Regions from separate parts of the Bacillus sp. ISL-35 genome, predicted to be linked through region 1. Evidence: riboswitches for the same ligand, from Rfam matches in the RefSeq annotation. Region 1 holds a riboswitch; the other holds the start of a gene.
What was found. Region 1 has a riboswitch for cyclic di-AMP ahead of J7E38_RS15695 (TrkH family potassium uptake protein). Riboswitches for the same ligand answer to the same signal wherever they lie in the genome.
Positions count from the first base shown of each region.

Region 2: linked by a shared signal. The riboswitch ahead of J7E38_RS09050 (TrkH family potassium uptake protein) and the one ahead of J7E38_RS15695 (TrkH family potassium uptake protein) in region 1 are both predicted to bind cyclic di-AMP.

Region 1 covers NZ_JAGGQK010000011.1:94,734-97,875, forward strand. The annotation lists gene J7E38_RS15690 (hypothetical protein) at 635-790, opposite strand; cyclic di-AMP (ydaO/yuaA leader) riboswitch at 980-1,129, shown strand; gene J7E38_RS15695 (TrkH family potassium uptake protein) at 1,222-2,571, shown strand; gene J7E38_RS15700 (GNAT family N-acetyltransferase) at 2,624-3,070, opposite strand.
Region 2 covers NZ_JAGGQK010000004.1:618,632-621,773, reverse strand. The annotation lists gene J7E38_RS09055 (potassium channel family protein) at 1-477, opposite strand, end outside; gene J7E38_RS09050 (TrkH family potassium uptake protein) at 490-1,830, opposite strand; cyclic di-AMP (ydaO/yuaA leader) riboswitch at 2,010-2,150, opposite strand; gene J7E38_RS09040 (hypothetical protein) at 2,440-3,142, opposite strand, start outside.

The DNA.
Region 1 (3,142 bases):
ATTTAGACAGGTTTAAGGTGTTAAGGGTAAAAGCTGTCAGAAAAAGCTCGTGATCTTGACAGGTTTGAAGTACTAGGAGGGGAAGTTGTCAAAAAAAGACCTGCATTCAGACAAGTTTGAGGTGTTAAGAGGAAAAGCTGTCAAAAAAAGCTCGTGATTTAGACAAGTTTGAGGTGTTAAGAGGAAAAGCTGTCAAAAAAAGCTCGTGATTTAGACAGGTTTGAGGTGTTAGGAGGAAAAGCTGTCAGAAAAAACTCGTGATTTAGACAGGTTTGGGGTGTTAAGAGGAAAAGCTGTCAGAAAAAGCTCGTGATCTTGACAGGTTTGAGGTGCTAGGAGGAAAAGCTGTCAGAAAAAGCCCGTGATTTAGACAGGTTTGCGGTGTTTAGGGGAAAAGCTGTCAGAAAAAGCCCGTGATTCAGACAGGTTTGCGGTGATAGGAGTAAAAGCTGTCAAAAAAAAGCCCGTGATTCAGACAGGTTTGCGATGTTAGAGGGAAAGCTGTCAGAAAAAGTCCTGGGATTAATCAGGCCTGAGGGTGTTAAGAAGGTAGCCTGGGAAAATTGATGCAAGGTGAAATACATAACTGTACAAGACGAGTAACTATAAACAAAAAACCACTCTAAAGTGGTTTTTAATCCCGCATGGCTCCTGCTTCTCGGGAGGTCATGGCGCCTTGGCCTGCCTGTACATCTTTTTGGATTTGCTGTTTTACTTGCTGTGCATCTGTGCCGGCAAATCCGGGAGTTGTGGCATTGTCGCTTTTCGCGTTTTGTTGATCCTGTTGCATATTATGGTTTCCTCCTCAGTTATCGTTTTATCAGTATTAGTATTTACTGAAGTAATATCAATATATGCTAGGGAGACGGGGCCCCACGGAAGAGCTGTCCGTCGACTCTGAATCTGGTCTAAATTGTAAAATGGGCATTGACACCAATATAATATAGGAGTAATTTATATGTATTCATTTTTTAATAACGAAACCTTTTTGCTGAATCCTATGAGCGGGGGAACCATTTTTGGATAAATCGATTTTATCTTGGGGTGAATTTTAGCGCATGATGCTAAAAGGGGATGCTCTCAATCCCTAATCCGACAGCTAACTCCGTAAGCGCGGTTGAGAGAAGGGTCTTATGGCCATTCTTTATTTGAGATGGTCTTTTTGTGATTTTTAGGGATGGGGATTCCCATTATAAGTTGAAAAGTAAAGAAGGGGTATATTTGGTCAATATATTGAAAAAGAATCGTTTGAAACCGGCTCAAATCATTGTTTTGTTTTATGTTTTCGCTGTTTTGATCTCAGCCGCGCTGCTTAGTTTGCCAGTCGCGTTGAAGCCGGGGGTTAGCTGGGAATTTATTGATGTCTTGTTTACCGCAGTGAGTGCGGTGAGTGTAACAGGTCTTGGGGTTGTATCCACACCGGATACCTTCAGCACAACCGGCATTTTTATCCTGATGTTTATCCTCCAGTTCGGCGGAATCGGGATCATGACGCTGGGTACATTTTTTTGGCTGGTGCTGAGAAAAAAGATCGGCCTTAAAGACCGGCAGTTAATCATGACGGACCAGAACCAGTCCCAAATGTCGGGCCTGGTCAAACTGATGAGGCAGATATTGACCATCATCCTGTTGATCGAGGCGCTGGGAGCATTGATATTAGGGACTTATTTTCTAGGTTATTTTCCGACATGGGAGGAAGCGTATCTTCAGGGAACGTTTGCGGCTGTCAGTGCAACAACAAATGCAGGGTTTGATATTACGGGAAGCTCCATGATTCCATTTGCGCATGATTACTTCGTGCAAACCGTGAACATCATTCTTCTGACCCTGGGAGCGATAGGATTCCCAGTCCTGATCGAATTGAAGGAGTTTCTCCTGAATCGTAAAAAACACAAACGAGCCCATTTTTCTTTGTATACCAAGGTGACGAGTTTGACCTTTTTTGCACTGATGTTCTTCGGTGCATTCGCCATCTTGCTTTTTGAGTATAATCACTTTTTTAAGGATTACAATTGGCATGAGTCCTTCTTCTTTGCCTGGTTTCAATCATCTTCCACCAGGAATGGCGGCCTTGCTACAATGAATGTCAGTGATTTTTCTGACCCGACATTGCTGCTGCTGTGCTTTTTGATGTTTATTGGGGCATCACCAAGTTCGGTGGGCGGGGGAATAAGGACGACCACTTTTGCCGTGATTCTATTGGTCATCGTTAACTTTGCAAGAGGGCATAACTCGATCAAGGTATTTGGCCGTGAATTGCATGAAGAAGATGTCCGGAAGTCAGTGGTCGTAAGCTTTTTGGCGATCATTCTGTGTTTTGCGGCGGTGGTCATTTTGAATGCAACAGAGAAGTTCTCGATGATGGAAATCATGTTCGAGGTCAGTTCCGCATTTGGGACAACTGGTTTATCAATGGGGATTACGCCTGATCTGAGTTACGCAGGGAAGGTCGTCATCATTGCCATGATGTTCATTGGAAGAATCGGGATCCTTTCCTTCATTTTCTTGTTCAACCGTGGAAAAGCAGAGCCGAAGTGCCATTATCCAAAAGAAAGATTGATTGTTGGCTAGAAATTTGAATAAAACAAACGCTGTTGATCACAGGATCAACAGCGTTTGTATTTTATAACGATATCTTCATGAATTTGCTGACATCCTTAAAACCCATTTTTTCATATAATTTCATTGCTGTTTCATTGTGTGAATAAACATTCAGCCTTACATCACTATATCCATTTTTACGAAACTCATTTAAAGCTTCCTCCATCAACAATTTGGAGTAGCCTTTGCCTCTGTATGGCGCTTTTACATAAAGGTCATTGATCCAGCCGATTTCATCACCCGTTAAGTAATCAAATGCCTTATCAATTTGAACCCATCCAACAAGTGTGTCGTCATCCATCAAGCAAACAAAATAAGCATCATATTTGGCGGAATGCTCATATGCTTCAATCATTTTTTGCTGATTATCATCTGATTCGTGATTCGTTGCTTCTTTACGGTTTATCCCAGCATATTCATAGATTTCGTGGATCTCCGTTTCGGAAGCCACTTTAAAGCTCAGCCCCATACCTTCCACCCTCTTAAATAAATTCTAGCTTTATAAATATACGACATTTGTTCACAAAGTCCTTTTTCAAGG
Region 2 (3,142 bases), on a different contig from region 1:
CATGCTCATTGGCAGCTTGATTTCTTCAATGCTGTAATCATCTGAAAGCTCAATGAAATTCAATACATTCGGGGACGCCATCAGCTGATGGGCAACGCGTTCTCCCATGTCCCGTTCAGGGAAGATGACTTTGTCCGCCCCTACCTTGAACAATACCTGTGCATGGTGTTTGTTGAGTGCTTTCGCCACAACATTGGAAACGCCCATCTCTTTTAAAATCAGGACGGTGAGGATGCTCGCCTGAATATCATCTCCAATGGCCACAATGACCGTCTCAAAATTTCTGATTCCAACTGCCCGCAATGTTTGCTCGTCGGTCGAATCGCCGATCACAGCATGGGTAACAAACTCTTTATATTCCTCGATATGCTGCTCACTTTTATCAATCGCCAGAACTTCATGTCCTTCATTATAAAGGGTGGTGGCGACACTCGAACCGAAGCGCCCCATCCCAATTACTGCATATTGCTTTGCCATATTAATATCCTCCTACCCAATCATCACTTTTCCAGCTGGATGTCGATAATGTGTTTCTTTTCTTTTTCTTGCCACTGCATAAGCAAGTGTCAATGGACCAACACGGCCCGCAAACATCGTAATAAGAATCAGGATCTTTCCATATGATGACAGATCAGGCGTCAAGCCCATTGATAGGCCGACAGTTGAAAAGGCCGATACAGCCTCGAAAAAGAGCATCAAAAAGTCTTTCCCCGGTTCCGTAATCGTCAAAACCATTGTAATCGAACCTACTAAAAATAGCGCAATCAGCGTAACCGTCAGTGCCTTTGAAATAATGCTGTTGTCCATTCGTCTGCCAAAAAAAGTGACATCTTCACAGCCGCGGATCTGCGATTTAACTGCGCCTAACAGGATTGCAAAGGTGGTAGTCTTGATACCTCCGCCTGTTGACCCTGGCGATGCACCTATGAACATCAGAAAAATGATCAAAAACAAGGTGGACTGTTTAAGGTCCGGGATATTCAAGGTATTGGATCCAGCTGTTCTTGGTGTAACAGCCTGGTATAGCGCCCCGAACATTTTACCAGTCATCGACAAGGGCTTCAAGGTCGATGGGTTGTTGTATTCAAGAATGAAAATCATCAGCGCGCCGGCCAACACCAGGACACCGGAAACGGACAGAACGAGTTTCGAGTGCAGCGAAATTTTTCTTGTACGTCGATATTCATAAAGCTCGTTCATGACAATGAATCCGATTCCGCCCAAACTGATCAGAGTGATCATGGTGATATTGACAATTGGGTCTGCTGAATAGGCCGTAAGCCCTTTGAATCCGCCCATCAAATCAAAGCCGGCATTATTAAAGTTCGAAACGGCGTGAAAAAAACCAAAATAAATGGCTTTTCCTGCAGCCATCTCCTGTGAAAATCGCAGAGACAAAATGATTCCGCCGGTAATCTCAATTACCGCTGTAAAAAGGAAAATCCGTTTCACGAGCCTGACAATCCCTTCGACAGTCTCGTTATTCAATGACTCCTGGATAATCAGCCTTTCTTTGAATGAAATTCTTTTTCCTAAAATAAATGCAAGCAAAGTGGCAAAGCTCATGAATCCAAGCCCGCCAATCTGGATCATGGACAGAATGACCATTTCCCCAAATGTGGTGAAGGTATCACCTGTGTCGACGACAACAAGGCCTGTTACACAAGTTGCTGATGTTGCGGTAAACAAGGCATCCAATAACGGGAGGCCTTTGCCATCAACTGTGGAGGATGGCAACGAAAGCAACAATGTCCCTAACAGAATAATTGCGCCGAACCCGACGACAAGCACTTTTGGCGGGTCCAGACTGAAAAACATTTTACTGCGCATGGCCCTTCCCTCTTTCCTTAGTATGAGGAATTATTCGTCGAATATTTCTTTGCAGGGACTTTTGTCTAACTGGATCCTGATCATGCCGGCGTATCAAAAATCATGCAAAACAAAAAAGCCCCCAGAGGCTAAAAGATTTCAGCCTTGTGGACTTTTGAATAGTCGTCACACAAGCTTCATCTTCCTCTTCTGCAACGCTTGCGAAGTTAGCTGTCGGATTAGGACTCAGAATAGCCCCGCCTTTTAAAAAGGCTTCACCCCAAGTGGATGCATCCACAAAATGGTTCCCCCGCTCCTGCCGGATTCAGCGATTTAGAAATATGAAACTCATTGAATTAGACTCTTTTTCGTAAAACCTTCGCCGAAAAGAGAGTATATTTTTTAAAACTGTAGTAATCATACTCCTCTGCCTTTCGAGTTGTAAAGCAGGAAAAGAACAGCAAAAACAGCCCTTTTAATCCAATTTAAATGAATACTCCTGGAAAATCACTATCTAGCTCACTGAAGCACAGTATTTCTTCGTTTTTCAAAAAAATCAAGACAGCTTCTTAACCAGCATCTTTTTGTTGCCAAATGAAAAACCGGGACAGCATATGCTTCCCGGCCGGGTTATTGGTCTGCAGCGGATTGATCAGGAAAATGAAAGGCATACAAGCATTTAATGAAATCCTCAAATCTAAGTGATGCCTCGCCATGTTGTTCACCGTTATCCCTGACACTGGTCATGACGCCATTGTACCAGTGCTGTAGACTATCGTTATTAGGATTAAAAAAGTAAACCCGCAAATCCCCATCCTGTTTAGCTTCGACTCTTTGAATCAAAATCGCATGCGGGCCAAGAAGGTTGCCTTTCCTGTCATACATCAAGATTCCCGCTGGCTGCGGCAAATGTTTCTTTATAGTGTCAGCTCCTGCAAAATAAAAATGATGGAAAAGAGCAACAAATTCATGTTCATTGTTCTTATTCCGTTCTGCAAAGCCTGGGAAAACACCTGCCATATGGAATTGGCTATTGACCCATTTATGAGGATCGGAATCTCTGCCTGCAGCTCTTTTAAGCATTTCACCATAAATTGCATCAAGGTGGGGAAGCATGACTGCTGACAGAGAGTCAATATGAACCAAATCTTTTAACTCGCAACGCACTAGGGATGATGAAGATATCGCTTGCCCTTCAAATTGAAGTTCTATTTCTCCGCTGGTCAATAATCTTCGGGCCATACTGATCAATTTATGAGGATATTTCTGTGAAAGGTAACTTAGAAGCCGCGTTGATTGGCATGTCGGATTAAATCCTTGTGCTGCTCCTAGC